Pseudovibrio sp. Tun.PSC04-5.I4: one gene and its partner. The protein of the gene in region 2 interacts with the protein of the main gene of each other region in a pairwise test. Links are inferred from orthologs where the notes say so. Each region holds a gene or a part of one and is shown on either strand. Other genes may lie near its edges.

The links.
Region 1: the proteins of BLS62_RS19775 (region 2) and BLS62_RS12375 interact in binary tests that used the Escherichia coli proteins (3 or more experiments, as listed by UniProt). The link is inferred for Pseudovibrio sp. Tun.PSC04-5.I4 from one-to-one orthologs.

Annotation. Positions count from the first base shown.
Region 1 is NZ_FNLB01000006.1:1,576,408-1,583,049, reverse strand. The notes cover bases 2,015-4,865. They hold BLS62_RS12375 (two-component system sensor histidine kinase NtrB), read left to right. Parts: upstream 2,015-2,795; coding sequence 2,796-3,935; downstream 3,936-4,865. Other genes in these bases: ntrC (nitrogen regulation protein NR(I)), read left to right, coding at 3,940-4,865; dusB (tRNA dihydrouridine synthase DusB), read left to right, coding at 2,015-2,787. Outside these bases: BLS62_RS12390 (CinA family protein), read right to left, coding at 1-321; BLS62_RS12385 (bifunctional 2-C-methyl-D-erythritol 4-phosphate cytidylyltransferase/2-C-methyl-D-erythritol 2,4-cyclodiphosphate synthase), read right to left, coding at 351-1,565; more of dusB, read left to right, coding at 1,795-2,014; more of ntrC, read left to right, coding at 4,866-5,379; BLS62_RS12365 (DJ-1/PfpI family protein), read left to right, coding at 5,600-6,190; BLS62_RS12360 (sensor histidine kinase NtrY-like), read left to right, coding at 6,561-6,642.
Region 2 is NZ_FNLB01000006.1:3,121,102-3,129,122, reverse strand. Bases 2,086-4,787 are described here. They hold BLS62_RS19775 (P-II family nitrogen regulator), read left to right. Parts: upstream 2,086-3,118; coding sequence 3,119-3,457; downstream 3,458-4,787. Other genes in these bases: BLS62_RS19770 (ammonium transporter), read left to right, coding at 3,480-4,787; BLS62_RS19780 (DUF924 family protein), read left to right, coding at 2,205-2,768; BLS62_RS32265 (sulfurtransferase TusA family protein), read right to left, coding at 2,086-2,100. In the rest of the region: BLS62_RS19800 (phosphatase PAP2 family protein), read left to right, coding at 1-825; BLS62_RS19795 (low molecular weight protein-tyrosine-phosphatase), read right to left, coding at 892-1,377; BLS62_RS19790 (4a-hydroxytetrahydrobiopterin dehydratase), read left to right, coding at 1,546-1,839; more of BLS62_RS32265, read right to left, coding at 1,873-2,085; more of BLS62_RS19770, read left to right, coding at 4,788-4,796; BLS62_RS19765 (ATP-grasp fold amidoligase family protein), read left to right, coding at 4,943-5,893; BLS62_RS19760 (YybH family protein), read left to right, coding at 6,050-6,415; BLS62_RS19755 (ABC transporter permease subunit), read right to left, coding at 6,577-7,395; BLS62_RS19750 (cation diffusion facilitator family transporter), read right to left, coding at 7,518-8,021. UniProt on the Escherichia coli protein: Involved in the regulation of nitrogen metabolism. Regulates the activity of its targets by protein-protein interaction in response to the nitrogen status of the cell.

The DNA.
Region 1 (6,642 bases), 1.5 Mb from region 2 along the record:
AGCAATGCCGGTGATGGAAATGGCAACATCCGCGTTGGAACAGAAATGAGCGCCGCTTGCCATGGCTTTGGCAACTTCGCTGCTTACAGCGCCGTAGCTCATAAGCAGATCGATAGGGACGCCTATCATCTCATGCTTGGCCTCATTGGAATAGGTGACAAAGCCACGATCAAACACGGCTGAGGAACCTGGAACTTCTGTCAAAAGGCCAGCGAGCAAGCCGCCCGTGCAGCTTTCTGCCGTCGCGATTTTGATTTCCCGCTCTGCAAACAGAGAGATAAGAATACGTGCTCTTTCCTTAAGGCTGAGGATGTCGGTCATGTTTTCTCTCCTTTGTCTGTGTGCGAGGTTCAATCACCAAATGGGAGGCGAATGGTGGCACATGCTTGTGCAGCGATACCTTCACTGCGACCGGTGAAACCGAGCTTTTCAGAGGTAGTGGCTTTTACGGCCACTCTGCTCAGCGGTAAGTCGCAGATTTCAGCGATTTGCTTGCGCATGTCGTCTCTGTGTGGGCCGATCTTGGGCGCTTCGCAAATCACCGTTAAGTCCAAGTGTGCGACCATACCACCGCGTTTGTGAACTCGGTCTATTGCGTATTTTAAAAATTGGTCAGAGGCTGCGCCTTTCCACTTCATATCAGAGGGTGGGAAATGGGAGCCGATGTCGCCATCTGCCAATGCGCCGAAGATGGCATCTGTGAGCGCGTGCAGAGCAACATCTGCATCTGAATGGCCTTTAAGCTTTTGAGTGTGCGCAATGGAAATGCCGCCAAGGATGACTGCGTTACCGTCTTCAAACGCGTGAACGTCAAAGCCTGTTCCAACCCGAATGTCGCCAAGGTCTGCGAGCGTTTTCATGGCGATTTGTTCCTGTGCGTTTTTCATATCATCTAATGTGGTGAGTTTGATGTTCTGTGGGTCACCTGTGGTGAGGGTGACTGCCTTGCCTTGCCATTCTATGAGGGCCGTATCATCGGTGAAGTTGTCGATGTTCTGATCAATCGCGGCTTTGTGAGTTTCCAGGATAAGCGCATAGGGAAAGCCTTGCGGGGTTTGAGCGGACCACAGGTTTGTGCGGTCTACGGTTTCCAAAACCTTATGATTGGCGCCTGCGCGCTTGAGTGTATCGGCCACCTGAACTGCTGGCAGGACGGCCTGCGCACCGGCTTTGAGCGCGGCGATGGCCTCTTCAATCACGGAAGGGCTGACGAAGGGCCGGGCGGCATCATGGATGAGGACGTAGTCCGGTTGGTGCTGTTGCAGTGCTTTGAGGCCACTGGCAACGGACGCCTGACGTGTTGCGCCGCCTGTGACAGGAGCTAGTACTTTTGAGCTTGTGAGGGATCTGGTTGCTGCGGCGTAGGTGTCGCCATCATCTGCATGGATGACCGGGAGGACCAGATCAATATCTGAGGGCGTCAAAATTGCCTCCAGTGTTCTCAGCAGCACTGTTTTTCCGCCAAGGTCGCGATATTGCTTTGGGCTGCTATCTGTTTGCGTTGACATGCGGGAGCCGCGGCCCGCTGCAACGATGATGCATGCAATTTTGGGTTTTGACTGCAAAACTGTACCGCCTGGTTTGCGCAGTCCGTCTTTAAGGTAAGTGCCTCAATGCCCTGCGTCTATACTTCACTCTTAGAGATGGTTTTGCGCGATTTGGCGGAGAAGCTCAACACCCCAATGGCATCCTTGGAATATTCCCTTGCCTAAAATTTTAGTTTGGTTAGAATATGTGCAACTTCACACGATGCTTATCAATTGTGCAATTGTTGGTCTTTAAGAAATATGCGTTATGCTTACGATAGGTAATATCCCCCTTAAAAACAAAGTCATCCTCGCTCCAATGTCCGGAATTTCGGATCTTCCGTTCCGTCGTGTTGCCTTGCAATACGGTGTTGGACTGGTGGTGAGCGAAATGGTTGCCAGTGAATCTCTGTGTTCCAGCCACCCTGAAGCGCTGATGCGTGCGGACGGTGAGGGGATTGATACTCACATCGTTCAGCTGGCGGGCAGAGAGACACGCTGGATGAGCAAAGGCGCTTCCATGGCGGAACAGGCCGGTGCGGATGTTATTGACATCAACATGGGGTGCCCTGCCAAAAAAGTGACCTCTGGCTATTCCGGATCTGCTTTGATGAAGAACCTGGACCATGCGATGACACTGGTTGAAGTGGCGCTGGACGCCGTTTCTGTTCCCGTCACCTTGAAAATGCGTCTTGGGTGGGATGAGAGTTCCATCAACGCACCGGAACTTGCCAAGCGCGCCGTTGATGCGGGGGTCAAGATGATCACCGTGCATGGGCGCACGCGTTCTCAGTTTTACAAGGGCAAAGCCGATTGGCGTGCCATCCGGCAAGTGCGTGATGTGATTGATGTGCCATTGGTTGCCAACGGGGATTGTTGCACCTTTGAGGATGCAGATGAGATGCTGGCCCAATCCGGTGCTGATCTGGTGATGGTTGGGCGCGGATCTTACGGGCGGCCATGGATGCCGGGGCATATTGCGCATTACCTTGAGACGGGTGAAAAACGGCCTGATCCGCATGGCGAGGAGCTGGCAGATCTGGTTGTTGGGCACTACGACGCCATGGTGGAGCATTATGGCTTTGAGATTGGTGTGAGATCCTTCCGCAAGCACATAGGCTGGTATCTGGAGGCCAATGGATCGCTGGCGGATGCGCCGCAAGGGTTCATGAGAGGTTTGATGACCAGTCTGGATAAGGACCATGTGAGGGGTGCCTTGCATGACTGGTTTATAAAAATACCAATGAGGAGTGCTGCTTAATGTTGGAGATGGGAGGAGACACTCTGACGAAAGCCGGTAACGCTCTGGCTGACGGTGTGCAGGGGCAATCGGTTTTGGACTCGCTGCCGCATCCTGTCATTGTTGTTGGTGATGACGATAAGATTATTGGGGCGAACAGCGCGGCGGAAGGTTTTCTTCATGCCAGCCTTTCTGTTCTGAAGCGCCGTGAAGTGTCATGGTTCGTCCCGTTTGGAAGCCCGCTGCTTTCGCTTATTGCGCAGGTGCGTGAGCGCGGCGGTCCGGTCAACGAATACAAGGTGGATATTGGCTCTCCGCGCATCGGGCAGGAGAAGCTGGTTGATATTCATGCCTCTCCCCTAAATGAGGCTCCAGGCGGTGTTGTATTGCTGTTTCAGGAGCGCAATATGGCGGAAAAACTGGACAAACAGCTGACCAGCCGCGGCGCGGCGCGTACCGTCACTGGCCTTGCTGCCATGCTGGCGCACGAGATTAAAAATCCGCTCTCCGGTATTCGCGGTGCAGCACAGCTGCTTGAGCAATCAGCCAGTGAAGAGGATCGCCAGCTCACCCGCCTTATTACAGATGAGACGGACCGGATTGTGAGGTTGGTTGATCGCATGGAAGTGTTTTCCGATGAGCGGCCAATCGATCGCGCCCCAGTGAATATCCATGTGGTTCTGGATCATGTGAAACGGGGGGCGATGAACGGCTTTGCCTCCGGTATCCGGATTGTTGAAGATTATGACCCCTCTTTGCCACCTGTTTTTGCCAACCGGGATCAGTTGGTGCAGGTGTTCATCAATCTCATCAAAAACGCTTGTGAGGCTTTGACTGGCGTACATGAACCGGAAATCGTTGTGTCTACAGCGTTCCGGCCCGGCGTTCGCCTCTCTGTGCCCGGCGCTCAGAAGCGGGTAAGTCTGCCGCTTGAGTTTTGTGTGCGCGATAACGGGCATGGTGTGCCGGAAGATTTACGACAACACCTTTTTGATCCCTTCATCACGACAAAAACGAACGGAACAGGTCTTGGACTGGCACTGGTTGCCAAAATCGTGGGAGACCATGGCGGCGTGGTGGAATGTGAGAGCGGCAATCGCGGCACCACGTTCCGCATATTAATGCCTGCCTTTACGGGGCCTGATATTAATTTTGGAATTGAGGACTAAGTGTATGCCGAGTGGAACTATTTTAGTTGCTGACGACGATTCTGCGATCCGTACCGTTCTCAATCAAGCTTTGTCTCGTGCTGGCTACACCGTACGCCTCACTTCTAACGCCACCACGCTGTGGCGCTGGGTGAGTAATGGGGAAGGGGATCTGGTGATCTCTGACGTTGTGATGCCCGATGAGAACGCATTTGATGTGTTGCCGCGCATTCGCAAGCTGCGCCCGGAATTGCCCGTCATCATCATGAGTGCGCAAAACACGTTCATGACGGCGATAAAAGCCTCTGAGCAAGGTGCCTATGAATATCTGCCCAAGCCGTTTGACCTGAAAGAGCTGATCAGCATTGTTGGCCGTGCACTGGCTGAACCTAAGGGGCGTAAGTTTGATATGGCCAGTGAGGGGAATGATAATATTCCGCTGATTGGTCGCTCTCCGGCGATGCAAGACATCTACCGCATACTTGCCCGTTTGATGCAGACGGATCTGACCGTCATGATCAACGGTGAGAGCGGGACGGGTAAAGAGCTGGTCGCCCGTGCGCTGCATGATTACGGGAAGCGTCGCAACGGCCCGTTTGTTGCTGTGAACATGGCTGCTATTCCCAAAGACTTGATTGAATCTGAGCTGTTCGGGCATGAGAAAGGCTCGTTCACCGGTGCTCAGGCGCGGTCATCTGGTCGGTTCGAGCAGGCGGATGGCGGGACGTTGCTGCTGGATGAAATTGGCGATATGCCGATGGAAGCGCAAACACGGTTGCTGCGCGTGCTTCAGCAGGGAGAGTACACCAGCGTTGGCGGGCGTACGCCGATCCAGACGGATGTGCGTATTGTAGCGGCAACGAACAAAGACCTGCGCCAGCTCATCAATCAGGGGCTGTTCCGTGAGGATTTGTATTTCCGTTTGAACGTGGTGCCGATCCGCCTCCCACCTTTGCGGGAACGGACCGAGGATATTCCAGATCTGGTGCGTCACTTCTTCTCCATCGCGGAGAGTGAGGGGCTGCCGTCCAAGCAAATGGAAGTGGCTGCGCTGGATAAGCTGCGCCGTTATCGCTGGCCGGGCAACGTGCGTGAACTGGAAAACCTCGTACGTAGGCTGGCAGCGCTTTACCCACAGGATGATATTACGGCAAGCCTTATTGATCTTGAGTTGTCTCAGCCTTCGCTTGTCGTTAGTGAAGATGATGTTCCAGCGGCTCATGACCTGAGTGGTTCTGTGGAGCGGTTCCTTGGTGATTACTTTGGTGAGTTCGGGGAGGAGTTGCCACCTCCGGGGCTCTATCACCGTATCTTGCGTGAGGTGGAATACCCGCTGATCAGTGCGGTTCTGGCCGCGACCAGAGGCAATCAGATCAAAGCTGCTGAACTGCTTGGAGTGAACCGAAACACACTGCGCAAGAAAATCCGCGATCTGGATGTGCAGGTGATCCGCAGCTCCAGATAATGGTTTCTCTGGATTGTTGAGTATTGAAATGGCGCCTTAGATGGCGCCATTTTGCGTTTCAGGGTTGAAAGCTACAAATATCAGGTGCAATTTCATCTTATAAATAATCATAAAATATTCCATAATCATCATGGTTAGGAGTTTTCTAATTGTTCCTATTACGCAAGGTGCCTTACACTCACATCTTGCGTTTCGCTTTGCTTTTGAGGGAGTGCCTAACATGCGCAGAATTGGGGCCTTAATCTTTCCTGGGTTTGAGTTGCTTGATCTCTTTGGCCCTATGGAAATGTTTGGGGTGCTTGGAACCAAGTTTGAGCTGAACCTTGTGGCTGAGACAGTTGGATTAGTCTCCAGTCACCAAGGCCTGTTGGTCCATGCGGATAAATCGACGCTAGATACTGCGCGTTATGATGTGCTGTTTGTTCCGGGAGGGGCAGGCACTCGCCGGGAAGTCAAGAATAGCCGTCTGCTGGGTTGGATCGCAGAAGCTTCAGCCAATGCTGAGTATACGCTCAGTGTTTGTACTGGCAGTGCGCTTTTAGCTAAAGCTGGTGTCCTTGATGGTCGCCGGGCCACTACAAATAAAGCGGCTTTTTCATGGGTAGAGAGCATGGGGCCGAATGTTCATTGGCAACGAAAGGCGCGCTGGGTGGAAGATGGCGCTTTCATTACCTCCTCCGGTGTTTCAGCGGGCATGGATATGGCTCTTGGAGCAATCTCGATCATGCATGGGGTTGATACCGCGGAGGGAGTGGCGACCTACTGCGAGTATTGCTGGCAAAAAGACCGTACTGAGGATCCATTCGCCTAGGGTTTGGTCTTGCTATAAATCATTCAAGATGATGGAGAGTGTTATTTCTCTGCGGTCAGTTGTGTGATTGCTCCTTCTGGAAACAATCGAGTTAGCAGGCCTGTATGGCTTTAAGAATGCGAGTAGCATGCTTTTAAAGTGGAACCGTGCGTAGGGTTTTCCCCACCAAGAGTGTGACTAATAAAACCCATTGTCGCATTTTGGCAACATTCTATGTTAATAGTCTGTGTTCAAATTTACTAAGGCAGTCTGATTTTACTTTAGGAACAGTCAAGCGGCTTTAGCGTTTAGTGTCATGCATATTCCTTTTTGAAAACCTCAAGGCACTTGGAGGGGGATGCGCTTTAAAGGTCTCGCAGGTTCGCGTTTCATGATTTTCAAATCAAAAACAGAAGAAGATACTCGAAAACTTGACGCAAAAGGTCGCAAATCCAGAATGTTTGGATTGGCAG
Region 2 (8,021 bases):
TCGAAATCATCATTCATCAAAACAATTTCAGAGTTCTGCGCCAATCGCCCGTTTTCTGCAACGCTGATATTTATCCTCACCGTTACATTCGTGTTCCTGACAGTTCCAGCGTTAGACATCTGGATCACGCGCCTGTTCTACGCGGGGGATCATGTCTTTCCAGCCGCACGCAGTCCGTTATGGAATAAAGTCCGATATCTGGGCGTTCATCTCATTCAATGGGCCGCGGGTCTGGCTCTGTTCGTGATGCTGTTCAAGCTGGCATTCCCAAAACTCAAAGCCCTCATGGATCTGCGCGCACCTATCTTTATGCTCTCAACGCTGATCATCGGGCCGGGTATCGTCACCAACGCGATCCTAAAAAACAACTGGGGTCGCCCTCGCCCGCGCAGCACGGAGATATTCGGTGGGGACCTGCCATTTGTCGGCGTCTGGGAACCAACAAACTATTGCGATACCAACTGCTCATTTGTTTCTGGAGAAGGGTCTGCCGCATTCTGGCTGTTTACACTGGTGTTTATCGTACCAAAAAACTGGCGCATTCCAGTCGCCTCAGTCATTGCCGTGCTCTGTACTATTTTTTCAACCAACCGTGTCGCTTTTGGGGGGCACTTCACCTCAGATACCCTGCTCTCCTGGGGCATCACCATGCTCGTTATCCTAAGCGTGCATTGGTACCTGTACAAACGCACGCCAGTTTGGGCACAGCCAGATAATTTGGATACATCCTTCACCAAGGCTGGAATCTGGCTGCATTCAAAAATTGGCAGCACCGCATGTCTGGCTGCAAAAAGCACCAAGAGCTTCCTGCGTAAATTCCACTAGTGACACAAACAAAAAAGCTCCGCACATCATTGCGGAGCTTCCCATTATAAGCAGATATGGAGACACCTAGATCTCGGTAGGCTCCATTTCCTCACGAATTTCCTGAAGCAGATTATAAGTTCCATCGCGAACCAAATCATAAACCTCATCAAATCCTTCATTCCCACCGTAATACGGATCAGGCACATCCTTCTGCACATCCTCAAGCAACAAACGCACTGTTGCCGTGTGCAGATAAGGCGCTTTGGCCTGAATACTAGAAAAATTCGTCGCATCCATCGCGATGATGTAATGGAACTTCTCAAAATCATCCTCACCCAGCTGCCGCGCTTCCTGATGAGAAATGTCGATACCGTGCTTCTTCGCTGTCTGAATACTGCGAATATCCGGGTTTTTGCCGCGATGCCAGTTTGCGGTGCCAGCTGAGTCCACATAGATCTGCTCTTCTAGACCAGCCTGCTTCACCTGATGACGAAATGCGCCTTCCGCCAAAGGCGACCGACAGATATTGCCAAGACAAACAAACAGAACGCGACGCTGCAACAAAACCACTGCTTTCTCCCCAATTGTTCGATCATTACCTACCCCAAGCAAAATAATTGCTCCAGATTTTCTTCCAGTTCCACTCAAATTTCCATGGGTTTTATGAGCTAAGGAAATACAATAGGAAAAACCTAGAAGATCTGACACCTCTCCCGCAATTAAACGAAGGGTGACCCCATGCCAGAACCACTCGGCCCAACTGCAAAAGATCAATACCTTGTAGAATTACCGCATTGGACCTTGTCCGAAGATGGCAAGACGCTCCAACGCACCTTCACATTCAGATCTTTTGCGAGAGCATTCGGTTTCATGACCAGTGCGGCCATACAGGCAGATAAGTTGGATCACCATCCTACCTGGACCAACACCTACAACAAGGTGGAGGTGTTACTAACCACCCACGATGTAGGCGATGTGACAGAGATGGATTTTAAGCTAGCGCGGAAGTTCGACAGGCTCTACGAGACATAAATCCCGCCAGCTGCACAAATCAGGTAAATCAGCTCAGCATTCAATCTTGAACTGACGCACGTCACCCACCATCTTAACGTCGATCAACACATGCCCGTCTTCTTGGCACATATGTGGAATATCGATCGCAGACATAGGATCAGTCGCCTCTACGAGCAACTGGTCTCCCTTTTCCATGCGTTTCAGATGCTTGCGCGTCTTCATCACTGGTAAAGGGCAATTGAGACCTCTCAGGTCAAGAAAAATAGTGTCTTCGGCCAAGTGTTTCACCCAAAGCAGAATATGTGGCAGAGTGTTTTGATGCTGAGCTACCGAATTTTGACACAACAGTAAAGCTATTATTGGGGGATAGGACATTGGCGCTTATGGAACTGGACAAAACAGTCAACACAAACAGAGCTCTGGAAATTCTGGAATTTTGGTGGAATGCTGGCGGCGCCAAATGGTTCAACGGCGGCGCAGAGTTCGACAACGAAATCCGCGAAAAGTTTGAAGATGACGTTGAAGCTGCGGGCCGGGGCCAGTACGATAAATGGACGGCAACCCCACACGGTGCGCTGGCATTGTTGTTGCTGCTGGACCAGTTCCCACGCAACATCTTTCGCGGCTCAGCCAAGGCTTTTGCATTTGGTGACAAGGCCGTCGAAGTGGCACAGGAAGCGCTCAACAACAAATTCTATGCTGCCTACCCAGGCGGTTATCGCTCGTTCTTCTTCCTGCCCTTTGAGCATTCAGAGGAAATGGATATGCAGGACCTCAGCGTTGACCTTTTCAAAAAACATTGTGATCAGGACACCTACCATTACGCCTTGATCCACATGGATGTGATCCGCCGCTTTGGCCGCTTCCCTCATCGCAACAAGACATTGAGCCGCGAGACAACTCAGGCAGAACAAGACTTCCTCGACGCAGGCGGCTTCAGCGCCTAAAAATTAGCCATACATTATTTTGAACACATTTTAGGCAGCTCTCATTACAGGAGCTGCCTATTTTATTATCAGCCCATAACCTTCGAAAATTAGCCAACTTCACTAAGTTTTTGAAATTCTAGATTCAATCAACCAACAGAAATCATTATACTATTTCAACTTTGACTTGATTAAAAATTACGTAAAAATCAGTAGTCCCGAAAACTGGCACGCTCCTTGAATATGAGGGGTAAGCGTGCCGGCCGGGCATTCTACAAGACAACCTGAAAATCAGGGCGCTTTCCCGGTCCCAAAGAGGCTTCAGACCCTCTTTACGGCGCAGTCGATGACAAAGGGGAACGGAATCTGACATGAAAATTGTAATTGCAATTATTAAGCCCTTTAAGCTGGACGAAGTGCGCGACGCACTCACCAGCGTTGGCATTCAAGGCCTCACAGTTACAGAGGTCAAAGGCTACGGACGCCAAAAGGGTCACACAGAAATTTATCGTGGCACAGAATACGCCGTCACCTTCCTCCCCAAACTAAAGGTGGAAGTCGCAGTGACTTCCGACATGGCGGACAAAGTCGTCGAGATCATCAGCTCCGCTGCAAAGACCGGCCAGATCGGTGACGGCAAAATCTTCGTTTACTCCATTGAACAGGTCGTCCGCATTCGCACCGGCGAATCTGACGCAGACGCAATTTAATTATCTTATGGGGATAGAGAACATGAAACGCTCCACCACCCTTGTTGGCGCAACCGCACTTCTGGCGCTGTCAGCACTCCCGGCTATGGCAGAAGAAAAGTACGCACTTGCAGCAGACACCGCCTACATCTTCAACACCCTGCTCTTCCTCATCGGCGGCTTTATGGTCATGTGGATGGCAGCCGGCTTCACCATGCTGGAAGCAGGCCTCGTCCGCACCAAAAACGTTTCCATGCAATGTCTGAAAAACATCTCGTTGTATTCCATCTCAGGCCTGATGTTCTGGGTTGCGGGCTACAACCTCATGTACACAGGTGTTGATGGTGGCTTCATAGGCTCATTGGGCACTTACTCATTTGATCAGGTGGGCGGAGATTCCCTGAATACCGGCTACTCAACAGCCTCAGACTGGTTCTTTCAGATGGTATTTGCTGCAACAACAGCCTCCATCGTTTCCGGCACAATGGCAGAGCGCGTTAGATTGTGGCCCTTCCTCCTCTTCACAGTGGCCCTCACTGGTCTGATTTATCCAACCATCGGCTCCTGGGAATGGGGCGCAGGCTGGTTGGACCAACTGGGCTTCTCTGACTTTGCAGGCTCAACAATTGTTCACTCTGTAGGGGGCTGGGCTGCTCTTTCCGGCGCGAATATCCTTGGCGCACGGAAAGGCAAATATGGTCGTAATGGTCAGGTCAACGTTATGCCGGGCTCGTCCATGCCATTGGCGGCACTGGGCACTTACATCTTGTGGCTCGGCTGGTTCGGCTTCAACGGCGCATCGCAGCTCGCAATGGGTACGATCAGCGATATCACAGACGTCTCCCGCATTTTCGCCAATACAAATATGTCAGCAGTCGCAGGTGTTTTAACCGCAATCGTCCTCACTCAGCTGCTCTACAAAAAAGTTGATTTGACCATGGCCCTCAACGGCGCACTGGCCGGTCTGGTCTCCATCACGGCTGAGCCACTGGCCCCGACTGTGCCACAAGCCTTGCTCATTGGTTCTGTTGGCGGCGCAATTGTCGTGTTTGCCGTGCCACTCATCGACAAAATGAAAATCGATGATGTTGTTGGTGCAATCCCGGTTCACCTCCTCGCAGGCATCTGGGGAACTTTCATGGTTCCATTCACCAACTCAGATGCATCCTACAGCATCCAGCTCCTCGGCATTGTTTCCATCGGCGCCTTCGTCTTTGTAGCCTCAAGCGCAATTTGGCTGCTTATGAAAATGACGATTGGCATTCGCGCCAGCGAAGAACAAGAAGCCCTCGGCCTTGATAAAGCAGAAGTAGGTGTCGAAGCATATCCAGAATTCGGAGCTGGTTCGCAGCGTCTCTAGTTTTTAGATCAACAAAAAACACTCATAAGACACGAAGGCCCGGCATTCCTTGCTGGGCCTTTTTGCACTTCACCGCGATTTTTCAGAATGCCAAATTCCCACAACACGCTCTAAAAAATGGAGAACAGGTTTGTGAGGATTTATCGATGCTTTCATATTTCGAACAAAAAATTAGAAGTAGGAAAAACAAATTTCTTAGTTCAATCTGGCCAACGCCTTTTCTGTTTCAAAAAAAGCCCCTAAAGAAATCCGGCATAACGCCAAATATTTTGCAGCCTCAGGATTACCGGGATTTAGTTCTCAAAACCATGGCTTTCCCGGATAATGAAGCCCGCGCGATTGTCTGCGATAAACTGGCACTCCGAGGATATGTAGAAGAAAAATTGGGCGACGGATATTTGCCAGATCTCATTGATGTTTGTGAGCATTTTGAGGAGCTTAAACTCCACGAGTATCCAGTGCCGTTTGTGCTGAAACCAAATCACGCAAGCGGTTGCCTGCATCTTGTTTTCTCGGCAGAAGACCTTGCCGAAATTGATGAGGAGACAGAGTGCTGGATGGAATATCGGCATAATGAAGCAGTAGAGTGGGTCTATCGTAATATCGAGCCAAGATACTTTGTTGAAGAAATGCTTTGCGACAACAACAATCACCCTCTTCCAGATTACAAGATCACATGCTTCTTCGGCGAACCAGTTATGATCTGGAAAGATACTGATCGCTTTGGAACTCACTACCAGGATATATTTACACCGGAGTGGGAACCGATCAAAGCGCAACTGCTTTATCCCGGTAGCCCAGACATAAAACCTGACAAACCTAAAACCCTTGATCGAATGCTAGAGATTGCTCGCATACTTTCCAAAGGTTTCAGTTTTATTCGGGTCGATCTGTATTCAGATAATGAGAAAATATACGTGGGAGAACTCACCAGCTTCACTGAGGCAGGTAACTTTGTTTATAGCCCCAGAGATTTCGACCAGCATCTTTACCAGCTCTATCTGGAACATCGTGACAGATGGATCAGTAAACAACGGAAACACTATAAAATCAAAGCAATGCAAAAGCTTAAGAAAGCTGATACCCCGTCTTACTAGTCGGTTCAAATGCGCCCACCACATTTGAAAGACGGACTTCACCATTCATAGGTGGTAGTTTCAGGAATGCAAAACACGTCCATATCAAATCAAGACTCGCTCTTCATTCTGCATCCAAACAAAGGGGCGCAAGCGCCCAGGGTCTGGAGCTGGACAATGAAGACTGACGTCGGAGCAGCAGTAAAAGAAGCAAGCCAGAAGTGGCAGTCCGCATTTAATGCGGGTGATGCTGAGGGTTGCGCAAACTGCTATGAGGCCAACGCTATTATGGAGGCTAAGCCATTTGGAACCTACCAAGGCCGCGCTGAAATTCTGGAATTCTGGAAGATGCTCATTCGGGAAGGCTTTGCAGAGATTGAGTACATCAATCCCAAAATCGTTGCGGCAGGTGAAACCTCAGCCGTTTTGTCTTCCGAATGGAAAATGAACAAAGCCAGCGGAACAATCACGAAGGAGCTTTGGGTCATGCAACCCGACGGCACAGCTCTTCTTCGGGAAGATTACTTCAGCGCCGCATCCTAACCTATCTTGGCAATGCACTCTGGCTCAAACCTATAAAAGCAGAAGGCCCGGCAAGCTGCCGGACTTCATCATAGATATAGCCCTATTCAACTCATGACAGCAAACTCGATATAGAATGAGTTAAGGACCCTTCTGCTTCAAAAGGCAGGCTCCCAGAAGGTTCAATGACGACCATCTGTCAGGCCTTTCACAAACGCTTTTTGACAAAAGATCACGAGTAAAATTGGCGGCAACATCGCCAATACTGCAAGCGCTAAGCCTTGCGGACCAGTTCGCCCGATCAAACTAAGCCCCTGCACCAGCGTCATTCGAGATTCCTCACTCGATACCATAATCGGCCATAGATACTGGTTCCATCCTTGCACAAACATAAGCAGCCCAAGCGCGGCAATCATAGGAGCTGAAGAAGGCACCAGAACATCCTTCAGGAACTTGATCGGACCAGCTCCATCAATTCGCGCCGCCTCGGACAATTCGACTGGAATTCCCAAAAAAAACTGGCGGAAGAAGAACGTTCCAACAGCAGAGGCCAACAAGGGCAGCATCAAACCCGGATAGGTGTTCACCAAACCCAGCTTGCTGATCACCGCATAGGTCGGCAAAAACCGGGATTCTAAAGGCAGCAGCAGGCTGCACAAGATCACCCAAAAGAAAAACGTACCAAAGCGAACACGGAAGAACACAAGAGCATAGGCAGCCAACAGAGACACCGTCACCTTAGCCAACGCAAATCCCAAGGCGAGGTAGAGCGAATTCAGCGCCATACTCAATCCTGTCACACTCTTGGAAAATCCCCGTCCTTCAAACAGCACCGCGCCATACACCTCCGCAGCATATGGACCCGGAAGGAACTGAAGCCCATCCTTCCCGAGTGTCGCGCCGGAATGCGTTGAAGAAAACAACGTAATAGCCACGGGACCGACAATAACAGCCACACCAATGAGGAGAATAAGATGATCGAAAAAATGTTTAGTGCGCATATGCATCTCTGACTGGAGGGATCCGTTCCAGAGAAGGCGCTGCGAGACGCTTAACCTAAAGAACGCAGAATTTACATAAATAACGTAAAACTACGCACGTAACCACGCAAGCCTCTAAGCTCTTATAAAACAACAATTCCTGAGTGTTTAGCGTGATTTTCCGGTTCAACGTGAATCGTAACCCGCGCACCCGGCATCTTTGCGGCAATGCCTTCTTCAATGCGATCACAAATCGCATGCGCATCCAGCACACTCATTTCACCCGGCACAACGAGGTGAAAGTCGACAAAGGTCACATGACCAGCGTGACGCGTTCTAAGGTCATGCGCTTCCAAAGCCCCATCGCCGTACTCGGAAATCAGAGCGCGAATAGCAACCTGCTCTTCTTCTGGGGCCGCTTCATCCATCAATCCACCAACGGATTCCCGCATAAGCTTCCAACCGGAGAACATGATGTTCACTGCAACAATGCCAGCGAGGATCGGGTCAAACATCTGCCAACCCGTTGCCCACACAAGCGCAATACCAACCAGAACCCCAACAGAGGTATACACATCCGTCATAATGTGCCGCGCATCTGCTTGAAGCGCGGGCGATCTATGCAACCGGCCAATGCGCATCAAGGC